3 regions of the Mesorhizobium sp. B2-3-5 genome follow, and region 3 is predicted to be linked to each of the others. Evidence: predicted binding sites of a transcription regulator. Region 3 holds the regulator's gene; each other region holds the start of a gene.
The links. The regulator PhoB, encoded in region 3, activates phosphate uptake and scavenging genes when phosphate is short. The targets are predictions, from matches to a motif close to TGTCATNNANCTGTCAT.

Region 1: FJ958_RS08755 (acid phosphatase) is a predicted target of PhoB. The motif match lies at 1,520-1,536, and genes of this name have one in related genera.
Region 2: phnF (phosphonate metabolism transcriptional regulator PhnF) is a predicted target of PhoB. The motif match lies at 1,385-1,401, and genes of this name have one in related genera.

The regions. Positions count from the first base shown of each region.
Region 1 covers NZ_VFVX01000005.1:189,091-193,192, reverse strand. The annotation lists gene FJ958_RS08755 (acid phosphatase) at 1-1,461, opposite strand, end outside; gene FJ958_RS08750 (cytochrome c peroxidase) at 2,168-3,424, shown strand; gene FJ958_RS08745 (SDR family oxidoreductase) at 3,523-4,102, opposite strand, start outside.
Region 2 covers NZ_VFVX01000018.1:76,936-81,037, reverse strand. The annotation lists gene FJ958_RS20220 (carbon-phosphorus lyase complex subunit PhnI) at 1-231, opposite strand, end outside; gene phnH (phosphonate C-P lyase system protein PhnH) at 233-844, opposite strand; gene phnG (phosphonate C-P lyase system protein PhnG) at 844-1,305, opposite strand; gene phnF (phosphonate metabolism transcriptional regulator PhnF) at 1,424-2,173, shown strand; gene FJ958_RS20200 (zinc-binding alcohol dehydrogenase family protein) at 2,189-3,205, opposite strand; gene FJ958_RS20195 (ABC transporter permease) at 3,282-4,102, opposite strand, start outside.
Region 3 covers NZ_VFVX01000008.1:207,427-211,528, reverse strand. The annotation lists gene pstB (phosphate ABC transporter ATP-binding protein PstB) at 1-461, shown strand, start outside; gene phoU (phosphate signaling complex protein PhoU) at 487-1,194, shown strand; gene phoB (phosphate regulon transcriptional regulator PhoB) at 1,303-1,992, shown strand; gene FJ958_RS12740 (ROK family protein) at 2,005-3,249, opposite strand; gene xylF (D-xylose ABC transporter substrate-binding protein) at 3,522-4,102, shown strand, end outside.

The DNA of each region.
Region 1 (4,102 bases), on a different contig from region 3:
ACGGGCGACGATACCGGAGAGCACCGGCAGGTCGTAGCGCGCCGTGATGAAGCGCAGGATCGACGTCGTGTCATACTGCGTGTGGTCGACCGTGCCCATCTTCGCATAGGGCGAGATGATGAAGGCCGGGACGCGGTTGCCCGGGCCCCAGCGATCGGCCTTGGGCGGCGCGACATGATCCCAGAAGCCGCCATTCTCGTCATAGGTGATGACCACCAGCATGTGGCTCCATTGCGGGCTCTTCTCCAGATGCGAAACGAGATCGGCAAGGTGCTGGTCGCCGCTCGCCACATCGGTGTAGCCGCCATGCTCGTTGAGGTTGCCCTGCGGCTTGTAGAAGGCGACGGCCGGCAGCTTGCCCTCGTCGATCGCCTTGATGAACTCGGCGCCCTCCATGCCGCCGTCCTTGAGATGCTCGGTCCGTGCCGCGGTGCCGGGCGCGTAGGCCGCGAAATAATTGAACGGCTGATGGTGGAACTGGAAATTCGGCACCGGCGTCGCGTTCTTGCCGTCGAGCGCTAGCTGCCAGGCACCGGCATACCAGGCCCAGTCGACGCCCTTCAGCGACAGGAGGTCGCCGATGGTGATGTCGTGCTGCGGCGGCAGCGTGGTCGGCTGCGCCGGGTCGGCAAGCGCCTTGTCGCCGCCTTCGACCGGCTTGTTGGCGCTCGGCTGATAGGGCGGCTGCATGGTGTTGACGGCATAAGAATCCGGCGTGATGGCGCCGTCATTGACGAATTTAGGCGCCCCGCCAAGCGCCGAGGCCGGTGAGTCGTCGGCGACCTTCAGTGTCTTGCCGTCGGCATCGACCACGGCGATCAGCCCCTTTCCCGGGCTGGTGTCGGCGTGAGGATAGAACGGCGCACAGGCGCAGGCGAGCTGGAAGTGGTTGAGGAAGGAGCCGCCGAAAGCGCCCTGGAAGAAATTGTCGGCGAGCACGTATTTCTTCGCCACCGCCCACATCGGCAGGCTGGAGCCGTCATAATGGCCCATCACAAGGCCGCCGGAATCGGCCCAGGCGGCGAACTTGTCGTTCTTGCCGCCATCGATCTGCATCTGCTCCTGATAAAAGCGGTGCCAGAGGTCGCGTGTGACGACCCCCATATTCTCGTTGAAGCCCTTGGGATCGTCGATCGAGAAGACGGCATTCGCGAGATGGGCGGTCTGGGCCTCCGTCATCGCCGGCGTCACGCCCTTGCCGGTCAGCCCGCCCCAGGCCGGCGGCAGTTCCGCGAGCGGCTTGCCGTCACGATCGAGCTGGCGCGCCTGGTCAGCCGAGACGTTGGCTAGCCCATCGGCGCCGGGAAAGCCACCATAAAGATTATCGAAGCTGCGGTTCTCGGCATAGATGACGACGACGGTGTCGATCTTGTCGTAGCCGGGAGGGGCGGCGTGGGCCGCGCCAGCGAACGATGCCAACGCCGTCGAGGTGAGGCAGAGCGAGAGGAAGGACCTGATCATGGAGACGCCTCGTGGCTGGAGAATGGCTGGAGGAATTCTTCGACGCTAGGACCGGTGCTTGTCAGCTTTGTGACAGGGCAAGGATCATGCAAGGAGGCACGAAGAAGCTGGCGGGACAGCGCCCCTCTATTCTGCCGGACATCTTCCCGCAGGGGCACGGCAATCGCATATGGAAAGCCGAGGCTTTCGCCCTACGAGTACCCCTACCCCTAAGCCTCCCCACCGAGTGCAGGGCTATCGCATATGGGGCCAAGGCTTTCGCCCTACGAGTACCCCCACCCCTAACTTGCCGGGGCGAGCCACGGGTCTCGCCCGTCCTTCGGACCCCCACAAGGGGGAGGGAGACTTCCGTTGACGCCGATCCTGGCAAATTGAGCATGTTTTCGATCCCAAGGCGTAGGTAAAGGTGCGCGCGGCAGCATTCCCTCCCCCTTGTGGGGAGGGAATGCTGCCGCGTGGCTAGTTGATCATATTCAGCGCCGAACTTGGAAGTTGTCGAGATCGGCGTTTACGAGATTCCCCTCCCCTTGTGGGGAGGGGTTAGGGGTGGGGGTATTCGTAGGGCGACGCCATATGCGATTGCCCTGCTTGCGGGGGAGATGCCCGGCAGGACAGAGGGGAAGGAACGCTACCGATAGGCGCGCACGGTCATCAAGCCGTAGCAATGCCGATCCCAGATTGACGGACCAGAAACGGACCAGCCGAGATGCCAGTCGCACAATGGAAGAACCGCGCCGTCGCCGCTTCGCTATTGGCCATCGCCGCGATCTCCTCCGCAAACATCGTCCGCGCTGGCGCCGGCAGCGTCCACCCCGGTCCATTGTCACGCGCCGAGGCGTTCCAACGAGCCAACGCGCTGACCGCGCTTGGTCGGAAGATGTTCTTCGACCCATCGCTGTCGGCGTCGGGCAAGCAGGCCTGCTCGTCCTGCCATGACCCGCGCCACGCCTTCGGCCCGGCCTCGGCCGCGCCGATCGAGATGGGCGGGCCGAACTTGGACCGGCCGGGCGTCCGCGCCGTGCCGTCGCTGCGCTACCTGCAGGCGGCGCCCGCCTTCACCGCGCATTTCCACGATTCCGAGGATGAGGGCGACGAGAGCGTCGACAATGGTCCAACCGGCGGCCTGACCTGGGACGGCCGCACCGATCACGGCGAGGATCAGGCGAAGATCCCCCTGCTCTCGCCTTTCGAGATGGCCAACAAGGATGAAGCCGCCATCACCGCCGCCTTGCGCAAGGCCGCCTATGCCGCCGAATTCGAGGCCGCCTTCGGCAACGATGTGTTCGACCATCCCGGCGATGCCTTCGCCGCCGCCGCCGAGGCGCTCGGCACTTTCGAGCAGAGTGCCGCCGACTTCTATCCCTATTCCAGCCGCTACGACGCCTTCCTCGCCGGCAAGGCGCGGCTCACGGCGCAGGAACTGCGCGGCCGGGCACTGTTCGAGGACGAGGCCAAGGGCAATTGCGCCAGCTGCCATCTCAGCGAGCCCGCCAATAACGGCGAGCCGCCGCAATTCACCGATTTCGGCCTGATCGCCATAGCCGTGCCGCGCAATCCGACCATTCCGGCGAATGCCGACCCCGCCTACGCCGATCTCGGCCTGTGCGGCCCGCTGCGCACCGATTTCAAGGGCCGGACGGAGTATTGCGGCCTGTTCGAGACGCCGACGCTGCGCAATGTCGCGCTGCGCCAGAGCTTCTTCCACAATGGCCGTTTCCACACGCTGCGCGAAGCGGTGGCCTTCTACGCCAGCCGCGACACCGATCCGGGCCGCTGGTATCCAAGGAACGCCGACGGGACCGTCAACAAATATGACGACCTGCCAAAGGTTTATTGGCCAAACCTCAACCAGGATCCGCCCTTCAACGGCAAAATGCCCGGCGACAAGCCGGCGCTGACCGATGCCGAGATCGACGACATCGTCGCCTTTCTCGGCACGCTGACCGACGCCGACCAGCGGTGACGCCCTTGCCTTCTCCCCTTGAGGGAGAGGAGATCCCTACTGCCCTACTGCCCTACTGCCCTACTGCCCTACTGCCCTACTGCCCTACCGCCCTGCCGTCACAGCGCCCGAATAATACCCCCATCCACGCGGATGTTCTGGCCGGTGATGTAGCCGGCGCCGTCCGAGGCGAGGAAGGCGATGGTCGCGGCGATCTCTTCCGACGTGCCGTAGCGCTGCATCGGCACGCTGTCGCGGCGCTCCTCGGTGGCCGGCAGACTGTCGATCCAGCCGGGCAGCACATTGTTCATGCGCACATTGTCGGCGGCATAGGTGTTGGCGAAGATCTTGGTGTAGGCGGCAAGGCCGGCGCGGAACACGGCGGAGGTCGGGAACATCGCGTTCGGCTCGGCGACCCAGGCCGTCGAGATGTTGATGATGGCGCCGCCCTTCTGCTTGACCATGTGTGGCGCCACGATGCGCACCGGCCTGATGACGTTGAGCAGATAGACATCCATGCCGGTGTGCCATTGCTCGTCGGTGATGTCCAGGATCGGCGCGCGCGGGCCGTGGCCGCCGCTGTTGACCAGCACGTCGATGCGGCCGTAGCGCTCCAGCGTCAGGTCGGCGAGGCGCCGCAGATCGTCGTTCGACTGGTTGGAACCGGTGACGCCGAGCCCGCCCAACTCCTTGGCCAGC
Region 2 (4,102 bases), on a different contig from region 3:
CAGGAAGATCGCCTCGATCATGTCGCCGCGCGCCTGGACGATGGCGAGCGCGGCGAGTTCACGGTCATAAAGCGAGCCTTCGCTCATCACCCGGTCGACTCCCAGCGCCAGCTGCTCGACGATCTGGTCGAGGCGCAGCGCCGGCACTGAACGGTCGCCGCGCCTGCGGTCGGCAAGGAGGCTGTGGGCGTTGGCAATTGCGGCCTCGCCGCCTTTTACCGCGACATACATCTTATGCCTCCATCGTCTTGATGCGCGTCGTGCGCGGCAGGCAGGCTATGCCTTCCGACGTGGCGAGGATGATGTCGACGCCGCGCGGAAAGCGCTTGATATTCTGCTTCCACTGCTCGATGAAATGACGCGGCATCTGCGCCGGCGCGATCGTGGCGCTGGTTTCGATGCCGGGGCCTTCGAGTAGCAGCGGGGTGCCGGAAGCGAGATCGCCGACCTGCAGGATCAGCGTGGTTGAGCGGTCGGGATAGTCCTGCGTGCCCTGCGAAAAGCCGTCGAGCGCCATCAACTCGGCGGGTGTGGCGACAAAGGCGAAATGCGCGTCGGCAGGCGTGTTGGCCTGCGGCGCGCCGGTGTGGAAACCCAGCCAGGAGGTGACCGCGGTGGAGGCGTGCAGGGCCGGGTCGAGCCAGAGCGGCGTGTCGTTGTCGCAGAGCGCCAGCGCCACGGCGCCGGCGGTCGCCGAGAGCGGCGCCGGCGGGCGGGCAAGGACCGGCAGGGGCTGCACGCTGCCCGGCCGCGCCATCGCGTCCATGATCGCGCGAAAAACGGTCTGGGCGTTGAAGACCGGATCGGCGAAACCGCCCTCGATCGATTGCGCTGCGATGTCCATCAGTCTTCTCCGCGAACCATGGTGAAGAAATCCACCTTCGTTGCCGCGGTCTCGGCGCGGCGTTTTTCATGGGTAGTGGCGAGCGCCGCCCGTAGAGGCGCGATCAGCCTGGTCTCGACCTCGGTGCGGCGGGCAGGGTCCTGCCACAGCGCGTCGGCGATGGCCGCCAGCTTCGCCTTTTGCTTGTCGCGGCCAAGCGCGTAGCAATGGCCGACCTGTCCGGACGGCAGACGGACAGTGGCGCGGGTGACGGTCGCCTCGCCGACATTGAATGGCGCGCCGCCGCCGCCGATGCGGCCGCGCAACGTGACCAGGCCCGTCTCGGGACCGCGCAGCAGCTCGGCTTGCGAAGGCAGGCCAGCCTCGTTCCAAAGCCGGACGATGTCGTCGCCGCTCGATTGCGCCAGCGTCGCCATGGCGGCCTTCCGCTCGGCCTGGTCGCGGGCTTCCTGTCCTCGCATGCGTTGCATTCCTCTTGGCTAAATTTGTCTATTGATATAGACAACTATACAAATTATACATATTACCTAACGCGAGTCCATGACGGGTGGATGACAAGCGACAGAGTAGGGGCGATTCATGACCGGGCGACAGGAGGCCGACAGTATCGAGCGGCGCAGCGGTGTTTCGTTGTGGCGGCAGATCGTGGACAGGATCCTGCAGGCGATCGCGGCCGGCGATTTCGCCGAGAATGCCGCGCTGCCGCCCGAAATGGCGCTGGCCGAACGCTACGGCGTCAACCGCCACACGGTGCGCAGCGCCATATCGGCCCTTGTCCAGGAAGGGGTGCTCAGGGCCGAGCAGGGACGCGGCACCTTCGTCTTGTCGCGCAAGCGGCTCTCCTATCCGATCGGCGCGCGCACACGCTTTTCGACAGGCCTGCAGGGGCAGACGTCGGAACGGCACATCGTGCTGCTTGCCTCCTCGGTCGAGCCTGCCAGCCAGCGAGTCGCCGAGGGGCTCGGGCTGGCCAGGGGGACCGAGGTGATAAGGCTGGAGACACGCGGCGAAGCCGATGGTCGGCCGGTATCGCGCGCCGCCGGCTGGTTCGATGCCAGGCGCTTTGCCGGTATCGACAAAGCCATGGCTGAGACAGGATCGGTCACGGCGTCGCTGGCGCGTTTCGGCATAGACGATTATCTCCGGCAATCGACCGTGCTGTCGGCTCGCCATGCCGATGCGGCCGACCTTGCCGACCTCGACCTGCAGCCCGGCGCCATCGTGCTGGTAACGGTGGCCGTCAACGTCACGCCAGACGGCCAGCCGATCCAGTTTTCCGAGTCGCGCTTTCCGGCCGAACGGGTCGAGCTGAAGTTGTCGGCTCTCTAAGCCGGCTTCAGCCGACTATCCGACCTCGATCACGGCCTTGATCAGGCCGGATTTCTCGTGCGCCCAGCGGGCGAGATCGGACGGCGTATCGGCCAATCTCGTCCGGTGGGTAACCAGCTTGGCCAACGGCACGGCGCCGCTGCGGATCGAAGCGGCGACATGATCGAAATCGGCGCGCAAGGCGTTGCGGCTGCCGATCAGCGTCATCTCCCGTTTGTGGAACTCCGGGTCGGAGAAGGCGATGTCATCCTTGACGACACTGACCAGCACCAGGGTCCCGCCATGCGCGACATGGGCAAAGGCCGACTGCACCGACTGGGTGTTGCCGGTGGCGTCGAAGACCACGTCGAACCCTTCGCCTGACGTCGCCTCCCTGACCAGATCGGATGCCGCGCCGTGTGATCCATCGAGGGCCGGGAAGCCGAGTTCGTTCGCGGCAAAATTCAATCTTTCGCTGCTCATGTCGAGCAGCGTCACGTCGGACCCGGCGATGCGGGCGAAGATGGCGGTGCCAAGCCCGATCGGGCCGGCGCCGATCACCAGCGTGCGGGCGCCGGGGTCGGCGCGCGAGCGACGCACGGCATGCGCGCCGATGGCCAGGAATTCTATCGCCGCGGCGTCGGCAAGCGACAGGCCGTCGGCGGGATAGAGGTTCCGTGCCGGCACCAGGATCTGCTCGCACATGGCACCATCGCGATGGACGCCGAGCACTTCGATCCGCACACAGCAATTCGGCTTGCCATGCCGGCAGGCGATGCACCTGCCGCAGGACAGATAGGGGTTGACGACCACCGGTTCGCCAATGGCCAGATCGACGCCTTCACCGGTCTCGACAATCGTCCCCGACACCTCGTGGCCCATGATGCGGGGGTAGGCGAGGAACGGGTGCTTGCCTTCGAAGATATGATAGTCGGTGCCGCAGATGCCGACATGGCTGACCGCCACCAGCGCCCAGCCGGGAGGTGGCGAGTCGGGCGCGGGGTGGTCTTCCAGGACAAGGTCGCCGGGTGAGCGGCAAACGACGGCTTTCATATTTCAGTCCAGTCGGTTTTACGAAAACGCCGGCCCGTCTCGATATCGGACCGGCGATCGAATTTCGGTTCGTTGACTACTTGCCGCCGCGGCGGCGCAGGCCGTCGAAATAGACGATGACGATGATCAGCACGCCGGTGATGACACGCTGCCAGAAGGCGTTGACGTTGAGCAGGTTGGCACCGTTGTTGATGGTGGCGAGAATGAAGGCGCCGAGCAGTGGTCCATGCACCGAGCCGACGGCGCCGAACAGCGAGGTGCCGCCGATCACCGACGAGGCGATCGCCTGCAGTTCCCAGCCCTCGGCCTGGGTCGGATTGCCGATGCCGATGCGCGACGCGAGCAGCACGCCGACGAACGCCGCGCAGAGACCCGACAGCGTGTAGGCCATGAAGATGGTGCGCTGGACATTGACGCCCGACAGGCGCGAAGCCTCGGCGTTCGAGCCGACCGAAAAGAGATAACGGCCCCAGCGGCTGTGATGCAGGAAGACGTAAGCGGGTATGCCGACCAGGAGGACCATCCAGAACAGATTGGGGATGCCGAGGAAGGAGTTGCGCGAGAATTCCTGGAAGGCATCGTTGTTGATCGAGATCGAATTGCCGTTGGTCATCAAAAGGCCGATGCCCCGCAGCGACGTCAGCGTCGCCAGGGTGATGATGAAGGGCGGGAGGCCCATCTTGACGATGCCAAAGCCATGGAAGAGGCCGATGGCGACGCCGACCAGCAGGGTGAGCAGGATTGCGAGGAAGACCGGGATGCCGGCATTGATCAGCATCGCCGCAATAACGGTGGCGAAGCCGACCACGGCGCCGACGGACAGATCGATGCCGCCGGTGATGATGACGAAGGTCTGGCCGACAGCCAAAATGGCGATCATCGAGCCTTGACGCAAAA
Region 3 (4,102 bases):
TGTCGATCTATGAAAACATCGCGTTCGGCGTCAGGCTCTATGAGAAGATCAGCAAGGCCGAGATGGACGGCCGTGTCGAGCAGGCGCTGAAGCGCGCGGCTCTGTGGACCGAGGTCAAGGACAAGCTCAACGCCAGCGGCCTCAGCCTTTCGGGCGGCCAGCAGCAGCGTCTTTGCATCGCCCGCACCGTGGCGGTGAAGCCGGAGGTCATCCTGCTCGACGAGCCGGCCTCGGCGCTAGACCCGCTGTCGACCGCCAAGATCGAGGAGCTGATCGACGAGCTGCAGGCCGACTACACGATCGTCATCGTCACCCACAACATGCAGCAGGCGGCGCGCGTGTCGCGCCAGACGGCTTTCATGTATCTGGGCGAGCTGGTCGAGTTCGACCGTACCGAGAAGATCTTCACATCGCCCCGCGAGAAGCGCACGCAGGACTATATCACCGGCCGCTTCGGCTGATCTCACGCATACGAGGACCAGGATCATGGCCGAACACACAGTCGCTTCTTTCGACGAGGATCTCGGACAGATCAGCAGGCTGATCAGCGACATGGGCGATCTCGCCAGCTCGATGGTCGGCGGCGCCACCAAGGCGCTGCTGAACTCCGACAACGCGCTGGCACAGCGCGTTGTCTCCGACGACGTCATCATGGACGCGCGCCAGCGCGAACTCGACGATCGCGCCATCACGCTGATCGCCAAGCGCCAGCCGATGGCCGACGATCTGCGGCATGTCGTCGGGTCGATCCGCATGGCCGGCGACCTCGAACGCATTGGCGATCTTGCCAAGAACATCGCCAAGCGCGTCGGTACGGTCGGCCTGTCCACCACGCCGCGCGACCTGTCGCATTCGATAGACGCCATGGCGCAGCTGGTGCTGATCCAGGTGCAGGGCGTGATCGAGGAGTATGCGGCGCACGATGCCGAGGCCCTTGCCAAGCTGCGCGCCGACGACGAACGCATCGACGTCAAATACACCTCCGTGTTCCGCGAACTTCTCACCTACATGATGGAGGATCCGCGCAACATCACCGCTTGCACGCATCTGTTGTTCTGCGCCAAGAATCTCGAGCGGATCGGCGATCATGTGACCAACATCGCCGAGAATGCCTACTACGTGCTGACCGGTACGCAGCTGCCAGCGAATCGTCCAAAGCAGGACGAAACGGCGATGTCGGCGCCGGCGGCTTGATCGTCAGAGCGGTTCACCGTTTCACGGAAAACCGCTCTTGTTTCCATGCAATTCCGGACGGAAACCGCTTCACACTTTTCCTGGAATTGCTTTAGAGGTGACCAGTCGATGATCGCGCCACGCATCATGGTGGTGGAGGATGAGGAGCCGCTCGGCGTGCTCCTCCGCTACAATCTGGAATCGGAAGGCTATCAGGTCGAGGTGGTCCCGCGCGGCGATGAGGCGGAGATCCGCCTGCAGGAGAATGTCCCCGACCTGCTGGTGCTCGACTGGATGGTGCCGGCGGTGTCCGGCATCGAACTCTGTCGCCGGCTAAGGATGCGGCCCGAGACCGAGCGGCTGCCGATCATCATGCTGACGGCGCGCGGCGAGGAAAGCGACCGCGTGCGCGGCCTTTCGACCGGCGCCGACGATTATCTGGTCAAGCCGTTCTCGACACCGGAATTCATGGCCAGGGTCAAGGCGCTGCTGCGCCGCGCCAAGCCGGAAGTGTTGTCCAGTGTGCTCAAGGTCGGCGACATCGTGCTCGACCGCGAATCACATCGCGTCTACCGCAAGAAGAGCGAAATCCGGCTCGGGCCGACCGAATTCCGCCTGCTCGAATTCATGATGCGTCATCCCGGCCGGGTGTTTTCGCGCAGCCAGCTGCTCGACAATGTCTGGGGAGAGACGATCTATATCGACGAGCGCACGGTGGATGTGCATGTCGGCCGGTTGCGCAAGGCGGTCAACAACGGCCGCATGCCCGACGTCATCCGCACCATTCGTGGTGCAGGGTATGCGATCCGCGAGGATTGAGCGCGACGTTATTCAGGCCACGTTCTCCCCGGAGCCGGCTTTCGCCTGCATGCCCGGCGCGAAAATCTCCTGGTCGACGAAAGTCAGCGCCCGCATGGCGCAGCCCTCGCGGATCAGCGGCAACTCGTTAGGCTCGGTGTCGAAGGAAATCGATTTCGAGTGCTGGCCGCCGGCGGTCTGGGCGATGGCCTCGCGCAAGGCCGGCTCGATCAGGTCGAAGGCGGCGGCGCTGACGCCGACCATGGCGACGGGGGCGGGATCGATCAGCGCGAACAGGCTGCCGAGGCCGTAGCCCAGCGCCTCGCCGGCCCTGCGGTAGGCCTCGCGCTCGGGCCCGTCCGTTTGCCGCGCCGTCGCCGCCAGCGCCCGCATCTGCGCGTCGCTGACATCGGCCACCGGCTCGGTGTCCTCGCTGAGCTGCCTGGCGTTGCGCCAGATGGCGTAATTGCCGGCATAGGCTTCGACGCAGCCGCGCCGCCCGCAGCGGCAGAGCGCGCCGCCTGGCCGATGGATCATGTGGCCGAATTCGCCGCCCGAGGAGTGGGTGCCGGTGAAGAGCTCGCCCTTCAGCACCAGGCCCATGCCGATGCCGTGCGAAAGGAGAATGGCGATGAAGTCGTCGCGGTAGCGCTCGGGATCGCGCCAGCGCAGCGCCACCGCCATCATGTTGCAGTCATTCTCCACGGTGGCGGGGATGCCGAACTCGGCTTCGAGTATGTCGGCGAAGGCGATGTCGGTCTGCGGCGTGATGGGCGACCACAGCATTGCCCGGGCATCGGTGTCGGTGATGCCCTGGATGGCCAGCGCGACGCGGGCGACGCTGCGCACGTCGATGTCGGGATCCTCCAGGCGCCGCCGCACGATGGCGACGCATTCGCCGATCAGTGCATCGCGCGACATGGTCAGCGTGTCCAGCCGGCGCTGTTCCTCTGATATGACCTGGCCGGCATAGTCGATAACGGCGACGGACAGGAAATTCAGCGACAGCACAGCGGTCATCACCGTTGCGGCTTCCGCATTGAGGCCAAGGCCGACCTGCGGCCTGCCGCGTTTGAGCGCGCCGGCCTCGCTCGGCTTGCCTTCGGCCAGGATACCTTCGCCGATCAGATCGGAGGAAATCGCCGATATGGTGGAGTGGCTGAGGCCGGTGGTCGCGGCGATTTCGGTGCGCGAGGACTGGCCGGCCCGGCGCACCGCGGCAATCACCATCGCGCGGTTGCGCCGGCGCAGGTCGTCGTGGCGGATTCCGACCGACATGTTTTTCCCATATCCTCCCGGTCGCCGCGGTTCTTCCTGACCTCGAACACTGTCGGCAACACGATTAAATACTGGCAGAAGCGGCCGATGCTGTCATTTATTTATTGCGGGGCTCGAAAAAAGGTTCCCGGGCCCTCGAAATCCATCAGAATCATTGTTGACAGCTTTCCGGCGATGCATCACTATTTTTTTTGAGGCTCGAAAAAATAGAGCCTTTGTGCCGGCCTTCGGGCCAGTTTGGTCGCGCCATACGCGGCGCAGGGAGGATAATCATGAAGAGATTCGCAGTCGCCATCCTGGCGGGTGTCGCCATGTCACTGACGCTCGCGTCGGTCGCGCAGGCGAAGGGCAAGGTCATCGGCGTTTCTTGGTCCAACTTCCAGGAAGAGCGCTGGAAGACCGACGAGGCCGCCATGAAGAAGGCGATCGAGGCCGCCGGCGACAAATACATCTCCGCCGACGCGCAGTCCAATCCCGGCAAGCAGCTCACCGACGTCGAGAGCCTGATCTCGCAGGGCGCCAATTCGCTGATCATCCTGGCGCAGGACGCCTCGGCGATCGGCCCGGCCGTCCAGAAGGCGCTGGACGAAGGCATTCCGGTCGTCGGCTATGACCGCCTGATCGAGAACAAGGACGTCTTCTACCTGACCTTCGACAACAAGGAAGTCGGCCGCATGCAGGCCCGCGCGGTGTTCAAGGTCAAGCCGGAAGGCAACTATGTCTTCATCAAGGGCTCGGGCGCCGATCCGAATGCCGACTTCCTGTTCTCGGGCTCGATGGAAGTGCTCAAGCCGGCCATCGACAGCGGCAAGATCAAGAATGTCGGCGAGGCCTATACGGACGGCTGGCTGCC